Regions from separate parts of the Paenibacillus sp. JT22N12 genome, predicted to be linked through region 4. Evidence: riboswitches for the same ligand, from Rfam matches in the RefSeq annotation. Region 4 holds a riboswitch; each other region holds the start of a gene.
What was found. A riboswitch is a leader RNA that binds a small molecule or an ion and turns the genes downstream of it on or off. The one in region 4 is predicted to bind cyclic di-AMP.
Positions count from the first base shown of each region.

Region 1: it holds a riboswitch for cyclic di-AMP, as region 4 does, so the genes downstream of both, AC0YOA_RS19890 (hypothetical protein) here and AC0YOA_RS05850 (3D domain-containing protein) in region 4, are expected to answer to the same signal.
Region 2: it holds a riboswitch for cyclic di-AMP, as region 4 does, so the genes downstream of both, AC0YOA_RS33430 (C40 family peptidase) here and AC0YOA_RS05850 (3D domain-containing protein) in region 4, are expected to answer to the same signal.
Region 3: it holds a riboswitch for cyclic di-AMP, as region 4 does, so the genes downstream of both, AC0YOA_RS35250 (APC family permease) here and AC0YOA_RS05850 (3D domain-containing protein) in region 4, are expected to answer to the same signal.

Region 1 covers NZ_JBWDNU010000005.1:122,325-126,029, reverse strand. Annotated here, with positions in the region: gene AC0YOA_RS19900 (chromate transporter) at 1-480, shown strand, start outside; gene AC0YOA_RS19895 (chromate transporter) at 514-1,044, shown strand; gene AC0YOA_RS19890 (hypothetical protein) at 1,307-1,735, opposite strand; cyclic di-AMP (ydaO/yuaA leader) riboswitch at 1,743-1,907, opposite strand; cyclic di-AMP (ydaO/yuaA leader) riboswitch at 2,307-2,504, shown strand; cyclic di-AMP (ydaO/yuaA leader) riboswitch at 2,596-2,780, shown strand; gene AC0YOA_RS19885 (hypothetical protein) at 2,897-3,307, shown strand; gene kdpF (K(+)-transporting ATPase subunit F) at 3,428-3,505, shown strand; gene kdpA (potassium-transporting ATPase subunit KdpA) at 3,546-3,705, shown strand, end outside.
Region 2 covers NZ_JBWDNU010000016.1:54,070-57,774, forward strand. Annotated here, with positions in the region: gene AC0YOA_RS33420 (M1 family metallopeptidase) at 1-701, shown strand, start outside; gene AC0YOA_RS33425 (hypothetical protein) at 767-1,582, shown strand; cyclic di-AMP (ydaO/yuaA leader) riboswitch at 1,980-2,133, shown strand; gene AC0YOA_RS33430 (C40 family peptidase) at 2,139-2,639, shown strand; gene AC0YOA_RS33435 (DEAD/DEAH box helicase) at 2,943-3,705, shown strand, end outside.
Region 3 covers NZ_JBWDNU010000019.1:61,923-65,627, forward strand. Annotated here, with positions in the region: gene AC0YOA_RS35250 (APC family permease) at 1-1,495, opposite strand, end outside; cyclic di-AMP (ydaO/yuaA leader) riboswitch at 1,630-1,790, opposite strand; gene AC0YOA_RS35255 (polysaccharide deacetylase family protein) at 2,001-2,921, opposite strand; gene AC0YOA_RS35260 (MFS transporter) at 2,945-3,705, opposite strand, start outside.
Region 4 covers NZ_JBWDNU010000002.1:51,032-54,736, reverse strand. Annotated here, with positions in the region: gene AC0YOA_RS05855 (polysaccharide deacetylase family protein) at 219-1,148, shown strand; gene AC0YOA_RS05850 (3D domain-containing protein) at 1,211-1,882, opposite strand; cyclic di-AMP (ydaO/yuaA leader) riboswitch at 1,996-2,234, opposite strand; gene AC0YOA_RS05845 (PAS domain S-box protein) at 2,312-3,705, opposite strand, start outside.

The sequences.
Region 1 (3,705 bases), on a different contig from region 4:
ATGACCGATATGATATCCCTTGCCGGTTCTGCTCCGGGCGGGGTCGGCGTCAACGCGGCGGCTTTCGTGGGCTTTCGGAAGGCCGGCTTCCCGGGAGCGGTCGCGGCCGTTATGGGCGTGACGTTCCCTACTTTTCTGATCGTTATTATACTCAGCCTGTTCTATTTATATTTTAACGATAATCCGAAGGTCGAGGCGGCTTTGAAGGGAATACATGGCGCCGTCGTCGCGCTCATCCTCATGGCCGCCTACAGAATGCTCAAAACATCCGTTTTTGACGCTGCGACGGCATTCGTATCGATTGCTGCACTTATGTTTCTGTTCGCGAATATCAATCCCTTGTATATCATTGTTTGCGGACTGCTGGGAGGGATTGTGCTTATACAGATGAAGAGATTGATGGGACTTAAGACGAATACGGAGAAAACGTCCTCGGAAGCTCAGAAGCCGGAGCCGGTTTACCTTGAATATTACATCTAAGAGCGACATGGTTTAGAAGGGAGGGATGAAGGAATGATTTGGGGGCTGTTTATCACATTTTTGAAAATAGGTCTGGTTTCCTTCGGCGGCGGTTACGCGGTGATCCCCATGATTCAATTCGAGGTATCGGCTCATCAGTGGATGACGGGCGGCGATTTTCAGCAAGCCGTGTCGCTGGCGGGCATGGCGCCCGGTCCGATTGCTACCAACACGGCCACCTTGATCGGCTACAAATCAGCCGGCATCCTGGGAGCCGTCGCCTCTACTTTGGGGATGGTGCTTCCGTCTCTCACCGTGGTTGTGCTGATGGCGGCTTTTTTCTTCCGGCTGCAGCATAATCAGTGGGTAAAATCCTCATTTTATGGATTACGGCCCGTTATTACGGGATTGATAGTATTCGCTGCCATCCATTTCGGGTTTCCGGACGGCGAGACGGGCTTCACCTGGGTGACGGTCTGCACGCTCCTGATCTGCGCCGGATGCTTATATCTCCTACTGAAATATAAACTCCATCCCATTATGGTCATCTTGGCTGCCGGGGCCGCCGGAATTATATTGTTCTAATTCATTTAAAGTATCGCTGCTGCTTGTTAGGGCGGACGATGCTTTTTTTTGATTTTATCCGCACGGGAGTTATTTATACGATTTATTATGCTGCTGTACGCCATAATTATGTGTTTTTGTACACGTTATTCTGGATGGCTTGATCGACAAGCGGCCCGGTCCATACTCCTTAGGAATCCTCTGACCTTAGGGCATAGAAAATAAGCCCGAAGAGCACAGAAACTCTCCGGGCTTCCCTACAATATAAAAAGAGGTTTGAATGCTAGAACAAACTAATATAAGAAGATGCACGGTCAAACAATACGGTTTTTATCGCTGACTGATTATGACCGGGATTGCCTTTCAACTGCTCCAGAGCTGAGGAGACCAGTACACTTTGAATGGTATCTTCATGATAATGCTGCAATAACCAACCGAGATTATGAGGCTCCCTGGAATCCAGAATGTCCCGGAAACGGTTGGACCATGTAATCCAGTCCGCGGGCTTTTGCCAATTTTCCAGCACCATATCGCTCCATGCCTGTCCGGCGTTTGTGGTCAGAAACAGGATGACCTGATAACGGGTCATTTTGTTTTCATTGAGGGCCACAATAAACAGTTCCATCCTTTTGACTTGAACGATCTGCAGGCGGAGTTCCGGTTCAGGCAGCGGGTCAGCTTTGGGCAGTGGGTCAACGGTTTGAACAGACATCTTTAAATTCTCTCCCTTTTTTCGCTTACGAGGTTAGCTGTCGGATTCGGACGAGAGAGCCGCCCTTCCAGAGCCGTCAGGCATCCGGATTCACCCCTTGAACGCCAGAAGTCCCAGACGCTCACATGGTTCCCCCGCTGCTTCCTTTGGAAGCACTCAGCGAATAAATGATAGCCGTAATCAGGCTTGCCATTTATCATATTCCGTTCCTTTTCTTCTGTAAAACGATCCGCAGCCTGATAAACACTTCATAACGCCATATTTTTCATTTAAAGTGAAAATAAGCGGCTAAAACCAGTCATTTTGCGCAATTGCTCGTTCCCTCTTCATGTTGCTAATACGCTGCTCCATTCTTCATATAAGCTACCGAAGGGCCGGGTTTCATTTTAAGCGGAGATAAAGAAAAACGGCGAAATACCGCGATATACAGAGCATAAAGAAGCATTGATCCTCTGAAAGCGCTTGAAAATATGTCCAGCGGCGTTATTTGTGCCCATAGCTGTTCTGGACATGCTTTACACGCCGTACGGCTGGGAGTATGATTCATATCGTGCTTAACAGCATATATCCATTTTTTTGATCGCTGAGTTTCCGCCTTCGGGTGGAAAGCGGGGGAACCATAGAGGCGTTGTTGGTATCCGATGTGAGAGTCGGATCGTACAGCGCAGGGGTGAATCGTTGCAGGAGTGTCATGAAACTCATGCAGCGTAGGGCGACTCTCACCGCCCGAATCCGACAGCTAACCTCGTAAGCGCAGGTGGAGAGAGGAATGGTGAACGAAGTGATCGATTAAATTCGACCGCAGAGCGTCACGTGCCTCTGCGGTTTTTTGTTGTATAGATTTTTGTATAAATCTTGTTTTGTTTCATTCGCTGAATATTGCGCAGCAGCTGCAGTAACGGGGGAACCAACGACCGTCCTCGTCCATCGGGACGAAGGCGACGGTCACGGGGTGAATCATCCGGCATTCCAAAATGCCGGGCGTAGGGCTACTCTCATGCCCGAATCCGACAGCTAACCTCGTAAGCGTACCGGGAGAGGCAACACTTATCGCGAGCGATCAGGACGTTTGTCATGGTCAAAGAAGCCGCAGGTAAAGGTTACTCTTTTCCTAAGGCTTCTTTTTTGTTGCCTTCTTCCCTGAATTTGGAGGAGAAAAGTATGGAACAACGGCCCATATTGGTGGCTGCATCGACTGAGGCAGGGAGAAAATTCGTACGGCTGCTGCTCTACAAACAGCAGCCTGTGGTTGCCCTCACGAATAATAGGAGGGAAGAAAAGCTGCTGCGGGAACTGGGCGTTAATGAAATTATCCGAGTGAACACGACCCGCAGCAAAGCGGGAGCGGCTCCCCAATTTTCGATCGGACGCGTTTATATTTTTGAGTCGAGCCTGCCGCTCAGCTGTCAGTATCTGCAGCTCATGGCCAACTGGTCCTGCCAGGAGATTACCGTTATTACGACGGTATGGCATCCCGAGGTTATTTATAAAAAGCTCGGGGCTGCCTATATTGTGCGCACGCAATCCGGAGATGTCGGGTTCTTGCTCAGCCGCCTGAATGATCAACCATAAAGGGAGTGCTGTTATGTTGGATGTATGGATGATTTTGACTTTGATCGCCTCTTTCCTTGTTATCGCTGGATTCTTGGTCTGGTGCGACAAATCGATCGACGAGACGGAGGGAGAACGCTTATGACGCTGGTATTGATTTTTACAGGCGCGTTGCTGATCTACCTGGTGTATGCCCTGCTTCATCCGGAGAAATTTTAAATGAGCTTGAGAGTCGATTAAGCCCCAAGGAGGAACGGCTATGGACATATTGCAAATTATTATTGTGATCGGCGTTCTGATGCTGATCGCCAAACCGCTCGGGAATTATTTGTATCATGTATTCTCGAATGAACCTAACCGCACAGACAAGGTGTTCGGTCCGGTGGAGAAAGTGATTTTTATGATCATGGGGCTGAAGA
Region 2 (3,705 bases), on a different contig from region 4:
CTGAGGACAAGGTGATGGAGAGCGAATACGGCGTAGCTCCCAATCTTCCTGTAGAAGCCAGCTACATGACCGATCCCGCACCGCTCAAGCAGCTTTCCTGGTCCTACCACAGCCATAATCATTATGCGGAAAATGTGTACATGCGGGCCAAGCTCGTCCTGTTCGGCATCGAGAAACAGGTCGGTCCGAAGATCATGAGCAAGATCATGCGGACGTACTTCCAGAAATACAAGTTCAAGCATCCGTCCACGGCGGATTTCCAGCATGTTGTGGAGCAGGTCACCAAGACCAAGTGGAACGATTATTTCAGCCAGTTTGTCTACGGCAATCAGATGTCCGACTATTCGGTTGAATCGATTGCGGTCAAGCCTGTGAAGGAAAACGGCACTGTGAAGTATGAGTCAACCGTGCTGATCCGCAAGAATGGCGGGAGCTACGGACCTGTCCCGATTGTTTTCCAGTTTGCCGACGGGACGACCCTGCCGAAGGTTTGGGATGCGGCGCAGATGCACATTCAATATAAGCTGGTGCATTCCTCTCCTTTGCTTTGGGCAGCGATTGATCCGCAGAATGAGAACGTGCTCGACAACAAGCATATTAACAATTTCATGAAAGCCGAGCTTCCGGAGAAGGTACAAACGCGCTGGAGCATTGGCGTCGCCAAGCTGCTGGAGGGGATCTTCACTTCCCTTGCCTGGTAGCCTGGCGACCTGGGGCCGGCAGGTACCCATCGCACAAATGGAGAAAAAAGGAGGTGAAGGCTTGCATGAACCATCATGTGAAGCAAGGCTGGCATCTGACGATGAAGCATTTTTACATCATTATTATGTTGTTCCTGTATGAGCTGCTGTGGGGCTTCTTCCTCTACCGTGCGGTTGAAGGAATTATGGTCCCGCTGCTGAAGCGTTACCCGGACAGCGCACCCTCGGACGGAGCTGTGGCGCTTTTCCTGACGGAGGCGCAGTTCCAGCTGCTCAAGACCGATCTCATTCGTCCCTATATCTGGCTCTTCGCAAGTCTGCTGCTCGGGCGCATGCTCCTGACCCCGTTCCTGAACGCCGGGCTGTTCCATTCCCTGCATCATGCCCAGGATGAGAACGGCACAAGATTTATCAAAGGAATCCGCACGGCGTGGAAGCCGATTGCACTGCTATACGGCATCGAAACGGCCTTGACGCTGGCTCCGGGCGTGTGGCTGCTGCCCAAAGCGCTTGATGCCCTGCTCAGCAGCGGCAGTCTGGCGGACATCGCCAACAAGATCGGGCCCTGGGCCGGCGGTTGGCTGGTGTGGGCGGCACTGCTCCACCTGCTCTTCCTCGCCATGCAGTTCGGCGTTGTGTCCGGAAACGGCGCGCTTCGCTCATTCTGGGGCGGGGTGCGGCATCTTATTCCGCTGGCCGGCATCTCGCTGCTAATGTGGGCCATTGGAATGGCGCTCAGTCTGACTATGGCCTCGGCCTCCATGCTCTGGGCCGGATTGATTGCACTCATTTTGCACCAAAGCTATCATCTGATTCGTACGGTTATGAAGGTTTGGACGGTAGCCTCGCAATATGAAGTATGGCATTCCAAGCAGACCTGACCACCGCTCTTATTAGTGAAACAGTAAGCAGGCAGAAGTCGGTTCAGCTGCCGGCAAGAATCTATAATATCAAAGAGGGATCAGCCGTTATGATGCGGTTGGTCCCTCTTTGTTTTGAAAATATGACATCTGAAAGGCGAATTAGAGAAACAGGCGCAGTCAGATATTGTCGATAATGCGGGTGAAACCGGAAGCGTTCATCTCCCTGCCTGGACTTGAGACTCAAGTTTAGACCACAAAAAAAAGGCTCCTGCAAATGCCGGAAGGACCTTTCGCATTTTTTGCAATAAGATAACGAGACGAGTTGTCAAAAAGTTTCACTCTAATAATTCTAATTTGTGAACAAATTGTGAATTTGGAAGGAGATTCGCTAAAAAAACAGAATTAGTATGCCAGCATGAAAAAATTGCCGAATTCTCTTGGATGAGAAGCGGGGGAACCATCTTGGGTGAATTGATCCCGACATTCGCTGCAACGAATGTCAGAGGGTATCATAGGGAGCCTTCAACCGAACCCCACAGCTAACCTCGCAGGCAACCGGAAGGGGTCACATTTTTTGAAAAAAGTTTCTGCACTACTCATCGGTCTAGCATTGGTACTCTTATTCCAAGTTGGGAGCGCACTAGCAGACTCCAAAATGGACGGCGTTATCAGTGATGTGATCGGCACTCCTTACCGCACGGCAGGGACGACTAACAAAGGATTTGACTGCTCCGGATTTACGATGTACGTGTTTGACAAACTCGGCGTCTCGATCTCGCATTCATCCTCCGCTCAGTCCAAGCTGGGCAAGAAAGTAGTCAAGGACGACTTGATTGCTGGTGATCTCGTATTCTTTAATACGAATGGTCGCGGCATTTCGCACGTCGGCATTTATGTTGGAGACGGCAAGTTTGCTCATTCCTCCTCCAGCAAGGGCGTTACCATTAGCAGCCTCAGTGACTCTTACTACGTTAAACGCTATGTTACTGCCCGCCGCGTAATGAGCCCTGAGACATTCGAGAAATACGCTGACGAACCTTCTGATGAATTGGTTGACAGCGAAGACGCTGGTTGATCAGTGTCGATAAGCATTCGCTAACGAATGCTGATGCATAGCCGCAGCTGCTTGTCCGATTGGACAAGCAGCTGCGGTTTTTGCTTTTTCATTTGGGTGTATGAAATAAGAAGCGGCACCTATATATACCCCGTATGTTCCGGTATTCAAACAGTCCAGCGCATGCTGGATGCCATCAAAATGGACCCTATAGACCCGGGCGAAGTGCGGAGGGTGCCGGCGAATCTCGCAATCAGAGGGAAAATGGGTATAATATAACCACAATCCCAACCTTGATGTATGAATGAAAGGAGCTGTTAGGTGATGACAGAGCTTTCCCCTGCGCTGCAGGTGTTTCATCCGACTCTTGCGGGGTGGTTCCGGCAGGCCTTCGGCGAGCCGACCGATATTCAGCTGGACGCGTGGGCTTCAATCATGGAAAATCGTCATACGCTCATCGCAGCACCGACCGGCTCCGGTAAAACACTTGCGGCGCTGCTGCCCTGCCTGAACGGAATCGCAGTGGGCAAAATCGCCGCCACGGCCCCGGGCAGCAGCTGGAAGCCAGGTGTACGCACACTCTATATTACGCCCTTGAAGGCGCTTAATAACGATATTCAGTACCATATCATCGGCTTCATGGAAGCTATTGAACGTTTCCATGAAGAGCATCAAAGGGCGGAGACCCTTGCTTGGCCGGGAGTACGCTCAGCCGTGCGGACCGGGGATACGTCCTCAAGCGAGCGCGCCAGAATGGTGCGCAATCCGCCGGATGTGCTGGTTACCACCCCTGAATCGTTCTACCTCCTGCTTACCTCCGAGAAAGGACGCGGCATGCTGCAGACGGTGGAAACGGTCATTGTGGATGAAATCCACGGGCTGGCTGGAGACAAGCGGGGAGCTCATTTATCCCTGTCGTTGGAGCGGCTCAGTGCGTTATGCCTGAAGCCGGTGCAGCGCATCGGAGTCTCGGCGACACAAAAGCCGCTTGAACGCGTTGCCCGCTTCCTCGGAGGCTGGGAGCAGCGGGCCGATGCGGCGGCCGGCCATCCAGCTGCGGACGCGCCGCGGGCGGCCGGCGGCCGGG
Region 3 (3,705 bases), on a different contig from region 4:
TCTCCGTCAGCGACTTGGCATAGCTCAGCGACTGCATGACAACGCGCGTTATGCCCGCTACCGGAACCACAATGGTGCTTCCTTTAATAACCGGTTTGTCCGCTTCCATATTGATCCGCAATTGATCCGCCGTATTGCGGTAATGCTTGTTGATGCTCAGAAAGATCCAGATCACAACAGGCAGGAAGAGAAAGACCATCCAGACATGACCGAACTTGGTGAAGATAAAAATCAGCGTAATGACCAGAGTGGTGAGCATGCCAATTGTATTGATGATTAATTTTATGATCCAGTTGGCAGGCTTCAGCCTAATCCACCTCACCATCATCCCCAGCTGGGATAACGTAAAGGGAATAAAGACGCCTACCGCATACAGGGGAATGAGGCTCTCCGTATCCCCATGGAAAAGTACCACGAGCAAAGCGGACAAGATGCCCAGAATAATAATGCCATTGGAAAAGCCGAGACGGTCGCCGCGCACCATAAACACATTCGGCATATATTTATCTTTGGCCAGCATGAACGCCAGAAGGGGAAAGGCCGAGTAGGCTGTATTGGCTGCCAGAAACAGAATCAGGGCAGTGACTCCCTGGATGATATAATAAATCACGCCTCTGCCGAAGGTGGAATCGGCGATCTGGGAGACTACGGTTTCCTTCGGATTCGGCGTAATGCCGTACCAGTAGGCGAGAAGGCTGATTCCCACAAACATGGCGCCCAGAATGGCGCCCATCATGATCAGTGTGGCGGCGGCATTGCGATTGGCTGGCTGCTTGAAGTTCGGTATGGCGTTGGACACCGCCTCCACGCCGGTGAGCGCGGAACAGCCGGAGCTGAAGGCCTTCAGAAGCAGGAAAAGACTGATATTCGATACAGCGGCGCCGATTTCCGGAGGATGCGCGTCAACGCCTCCGAGCGCATACTTGATGATTCCCGAAATAATGAGTGCGAAAATCGCGAAGACAAACAAATAAACGGGCATGGCAAGCACGGACGCGGATTCCGTAATTCCGCGCAGGCTGATAATGGTCAAGAACAAAATCATGATGAGTGCAATCAGTACGCGGTGATCATGCAGGGACGGAAAAGCCGATGTAATGGCATCAGTCCCGGCGGATGTGCTGACGGCGACAGTAAGAATGTAATCGACAAGCAGCGAGCCTCCGGCCAGCAGTCCGGTGCGGACGCCCAGATTGTCCTTGGCTACTACATAAGCCCCGCCTCCGGCGGGATAAGCGAAGATCGTTTGCCTGTAAGACAAAATCAGAATCAGGAGAAGACCCAGCACAGCAAGCGAGATGGGGATGGAATACCATACCGCCGCGAAGCCCGCAGCCATCAGAACGATCAGAATTTGTTCCGTCCCGTAAGCGACTGAAGAGAGCGCATCCGAGGACAATACCGCAAGCGCTTTAAGTTTGGTCAGCTTTTCCCCTTCAATTTCCGCACTTTTCATTGGACGTCCGATTAATAACCGTTTGAATCTGCCTACCACTGTGACTTCCCCTTTTAGCTGCATTTTGTTGTGAAGCAAATGATCCTATCCCTTATTTCAAGCATAAAAAAAGCCGCAGAAAGTTAGGAGCTTTCCCGGCTTTATCCATAATTGAACATGGTTAAAACAACGATAATTCCTCTTCCGTACGCTTACGAGGTTAGCTGTCGGATTCGGGCGCGAGAGTCGCCCTACACCTTGGCTTGCGCCAGGTGATTCACCCCTGAGACCAGATCAACTGCATCTGCCTCCATGGTTCCCCCGTTTCTGTTTCAGAACTCAGCGATTAAGGATTTTTATGAAATTGAAACTCTTTTCCACGACTTGCTGCTTCACTTACTGAATATTACTCCTTCACTTATTTGTTGTACAGCAACGGAAACTGGAGAATATTTTAGCTCATTACCCTATATAGCGATATAAACGCTTACATAGATCCTATCCTCTTCCTACCAACCTTTTTCGCAGGATATCTTCATTTATGACCTATTATGTTTCCTGCCCATTATTTTTGTCTGGTCAAAAGCGATCTCAACAGCACAGCCGCGGATTTGAGCCTTGGCTTTTTTCTGTACTTGCGCACATCATCGTAAGTCGCCAGGGCAACCTTGGCATCCCTCAGCGCATAAGCGAAATCATCACCCTGCATCAGCTTGTATTCCCATACCCGCTTCTCCCAGGATGGAACAAGGGCGCTCATACGCTCGTCCTCGGCTGCCGGATGAATATAAGTCTCGCAGATTCCCTCGGGAAGATCGTAGAGCTTTGCCAGCATCATTTGCTTGAAGCTCTCATAGGTTTCCCCTTCTTCCACGCCATACGTATGGCTCAGCAGATAATCCGGTATCGGCACGCCGAGCGTATCCGCAAGATGGACCACCTTGCGCAGCGCCTGCTCCGCCCCCCGAATAGACGCCAGAAACTTGTCCCGGGGATCGATCCAGCGGAACAGACGGAATGGCAGGCCGCGCCGGGAGCACTGCCACAGCACCTGCGGCAGATAGCTTCTGCCTGTCGCCAGCCCATAGAGACTTCCCATATGATTATCCGCATGGGAGACCGTCAGACCTGCCTGCTTCACCGCCTCGAACTGCGCCTGCATTTCCCGTACAACCGCCTTCGGATCGGACTGCCGTTCGAAGGCTTCGATGGTGGCGTGCATGCGCCCGTCCGGGCCCTCCAGCGACGGATCGCCGGTCAGGCTTTTCCAGGGCAAAGCGGCGATCTCGCTTGTTAGCGTCAGATGCAGCCCGATATTCCCTGCCTTCTGCTTACGGCACCACGATGCCGCCTGCTCAAAGGCCGAGGCAGGCGGCATAATCGTTGCCGATGATACCTTCCGCTCCTCCAGCAAATGCATAATAGCTTGATTGGCGGCCTCGCTCTGCCCAAAATCATCCGCATTCAAAATTAAATATTTCTCCATCTGCTGCACCTCCAATGCTTTATTCAATCCTGACTTTTCGGAAATGGCTTCAGAAAAAACGAGAGAATCAAGGAAACGCTCAGTAAACAAAAGGGGACAACACAGACCAGGACGCGAAAGGTCAAATCAGGATTCGGTCCGGGTTCGTCGCCGCTTACATAACCAAAGAACATGCCGATGGTCCAGAACGCCAAGGCCGAGATCAGACCGCTGGAGCGGGTGATGAATCCGCTGACAGCCGTATACACGCCTTCCCTGCGCTGGCCGGTCCTGGCCGTATCCAGATCGATGATGCGGCTGTTCAGCACAGGCGGAGTAACCAGAAACCCTGCCAGTCCGAAGCCGACAATAATCCCGAATACAATCCCGCTGGCAAGTCCCTGACCGAACCACAGCGGTATGACGGACAAGGCATAAACAGCGAGAGAAACCCGCCAGCCGTTATGGGAACCAAGCTTGTTAACGATCCAGTACCAGACGACCACAAGGGGAATAACCGATACAAATATCGATGCCAACAGCAGGGAAACCTGGGATTCGGGAATGCGGAGCGTATATTTGGCGTAAAAAGGGATCATCGAGCTGAGCAGCCCGTTCACCGTCTGGGCGAACGAATTGGCAATGTTGAATATCCAGAACTCCTTGTTCTTCAACGTCTCGCGGAAGGATTCGATCAAACCAAGCCTGGGCTCGGAAACTTCCGTTTTCCCTTCCTGCACGCTCATCACGCACAAGAGCATGAATATCCCGAAAACCACGGCATAGATAAGCGCCATATAGCCAA
Region 4 (3,705 bases):
ATTACTTTCCATGTTAGCGGTTTTATTCTTCATCTGTAAAGTTATTTTTGCAGAAAGCTGCCCCGGAACGGACCTTGCCGTCAACGCTGCAGGCAGCTTCGCTTCATGTCATCGACGGTTATCCGCTGCTTCGCATGCATGATCGGAAAACAGAGGGGCACAATGAATAAAGCGCAAGAAAGAAAGGCTTGTCATTTATCAAAATATGGAGGGTTTACATGCTGCGGAATAATCATTGCGTTCGCTTGATACGAAAAACTGTTCTTATCCTCCTCGCAGTCATGATAATCTCCGGCTTACTTGATCCGGTGCGGAGACTTCATGCTGCTCCGCTTGATAAGCTCCCAGCTTCCTTACATATTCAACTTCAGGACGAGCCCGGCATCCTGCCGCTTAACATACCCGGCTTCAGCGAGCCTTCCTTCCAGAGCAGAGAGACAGGCCAGCAGAAGAAAAAGAAAGTTTCGCGCCGTGACGCCACATCCTGGGTAGATCTGCAGCAGCGTTATCCCGGGACCTTCGTTATTGGCGGCCCGCGCAAGGAGAGGAAGGTTGCGCTTACCTTTGACGATGTGCCTGATCCCCGCTACACGTCCAAGGTGCTTGATATATTGGCCCGCCATAAAGTCAGGGCGACTTTTTTTGTAGTCGGATCGCGCGCCGCTTCTTATCCGTCCATAGTCAGGCGCATTGGCAGGGAAGGGCATGTAATCGGCAACCATTCCTATAACCATGCGGTATTCTCGCGTATTTCCCTGTTTGCCTTCCAGCAGCAGATCCGCAATACTGACGCCATATTGCGTCCGCTCGCCGGATATAGTCCCAGATTAATCAGACCGCCCTATGGGGAAGTACTGCCCGGGCAAATTGAGTGGATGAAGCAAAACGGTTATATTGCCGTCAACTGGGATGTCGACTCTGTCGACTGGCGGGGCATCGACAGCAGTACGATATTGTTTAACATCAAGAAAACCCTGCAGCCCGGCTCCATTATTCTTCAGCATGCAGGCGGAGGCATCGGTCAGGATCTATCGGGAACATTAGAGGCGCTGCCCAAACTGATCAAGCTGCTCCGCAGCAAAGGCTATCAAATGGTTACGCTCCCCGAGCTGCTTGGAGAGCCGGCTGCACGAAGCGTAAAGCCCTGAAACCACCAAGCGGCGCCCCTGCAATGGGGCGCCGCTCATTTATGATCGATTATATTGAAGTATTATGATTTGCCAAGAACAAAAACCTTTACATATTGAAACCCGAACTTCTGGGCTTTTTCCTGCGATTGCGGTACGAAGATATCAATGCGATCCCCTTTGATCCCGCTCCCCATATCTGTCGCTACGGCCATCATGCCGCCAACAGGCAAACCGTCATGATCGTAACCGGTGATATACACCTTGCTTCCCATCGGAATACGGTTGGGATCAACTGCGATCGTACCCAGCTTGAGCGGGTTGCCGTAATAGTCAACCGGGCCCCAGCCGTTCTCGGATTCATCAGCTGTATAGGCGCTTGCTTTGGCTTGTACAACATCTGTATAGTTGTAGGCCAGTCCGTTGACTGTCACGGTATTTTTCGGCAGCGCTTTGGCCGTGGATTCCATTTTAATCGCCTTGACCGCCGCGGTTTTCGGAGCTGCTGCCGTTTTTTTCGCTGCCGATCCCGGCACTGTAATGGACAAGCCCGCATAAATATTGGACGGGTCCACGCCTGGATTCGCTTTCACCAGCTGATCAAGCTGCACACCGAATTGCTTGGACAACGTCCAGAAGGTATCATTGTGTTTTGCCTTGTAAACCGCTGCAGCGTTTGCCGCCCCTGCATGGGCAAGAATTGCCAATCCAAGTACAGCTGCTGCCGCGCCTTTTTTCCATTTTGCATTTACCAAAACAAATGTCCTCCTTTTATTTACGGGTTTATAGGCATGTTCTGATACAGAACTGTCTTCAAACTCCGTCATCGCTCAAACAAGGCAGCCTCTCTTCCGATTGGTTAAGTATGCCTGTTTGTGCATGCGGCCTGCGAGGTTAGTTGTCGGATTCGGATTGAGGAGTTCAACCCTACGCCAAAGCGGATATGCCCGCTCCAAAGCGATTCACCCCCAGCGGATTTTCACCCTGCCATTTCGACTGGCTCGGATAATATTCCGCGAGGCAGGAAACAGATTATTGCTTGCTGAAAGCATCTGTTTGCTGCCTCATAAAGATCCCCCGTACGATAAGTTTCGGCTCGCGTTAAAGGATACCATAATTCTATCCCCCAAATACACTGGTAAATAGGTCCAGCCGCGAACAATAACGGGATGAACGCCATTCGTTTATCCCTCTGTCTCCCATTCAAAGGCAGACAGCTCAACTGTGACGGTTGTACCGCTGCTTTCCTCGCTTTCAAATTTCAGCGTACCGCGGTGGGCTTCAATAATGCGCAAGCAAATCATGAGTCCAAGCCCGGTACCGGAGCTTTTGGTCGAGTAGAAGGGGCTGCCTAGACGCTCAAGCTTATCCTTGGGGATTCCCACCCCTTGATCTTGAATGCGGACAATGAGCATACCCGCGTCCCCCTCCTTCAGGGTAATGGATAAATCTCCTCCGCTTGGCATCGCCTCTATGGCATTTTTCATCAAATTGATAAATACCTGCTTGAGCTGATTCTCATCGCAATATACCGTCGGCATCTTCGCGGCAAAATCCTTTTTCATCTCGACATTGTTCATAATCGCCTGCGTTTCCAGCAGCGTAATCACATTCTCCAATATGGAGGCCAGATTATGCTGGCTGAACTGCTTGACCTGGGGCTTGGCCAGCGCCATAAATTCCTGCACGATTGTATTGATCCGGTCCAGCTCCGCAAGCATAATATTGAAATATTCATGATGGTCGCTTACCTTTGTTTTTAGAAACTGCGTAAAACCCTTTAAGGAGGTTAAAGGGTTTCGGATTTCGTGAGCGATTCCCGCCGCCATCTGACCTGCTACCGACAGCTTCTCTGACCGGATAATCGCTTCTTCCTCTCTTTTGCGCTCCGTCAAATCACGAAACACGCTTTGCACAACAAAGGGGCGTCCCTGAAAATTATGAATCCGGATGCCGGAAACCTCTACATCGATGATCCTTCCATCAAGGCTGACGATTTTGGATTTCATAAAGTCCAAAGGTTCATCCGAGGCCAGCAGCAAGCTCATGCGTTCGCTCGTCATTTGCCGGTAATCGGCATGAATCAAATCCATATAGGTAACGGTAAATAATTCCTCAACCCTGGTGGCGCCAAAAAGGAGGAGGCCGGCATTATTCGTATATAAAATCGTTTCCCCGTCATGAACGACGATGGGTTCAGGCAAGTATTTGATCAGGCGCTGATACCTGAGTTCATGCTCGCGTAAAATTTCATCTGCTTTTATCGTACTGGTGACATCCGTCAGCGTACCAACCAGTGCGGGGCGGCCATCATACTCGACCAGTAATCCCTTGGCTTCATAGTAGAACAGACTTCCGTCCTTCCTGAGCCCTCTGAGCCAATTGCGGGCGCCCCTGCCTTCCCCTCTCAACCGACGGCTGATCTTGTCTTTGAAAAATGCCCGGTCTTCCTCGAAGACCAGATCCTTGGGCTGCATACCGATAATTTCCTCACGGGAGTATCCGAACATCTCCGCCAGACACGGATTGACATACGAAATTTGATCTTCATGAAAAAGAAAGACGCCTATCCGCGACT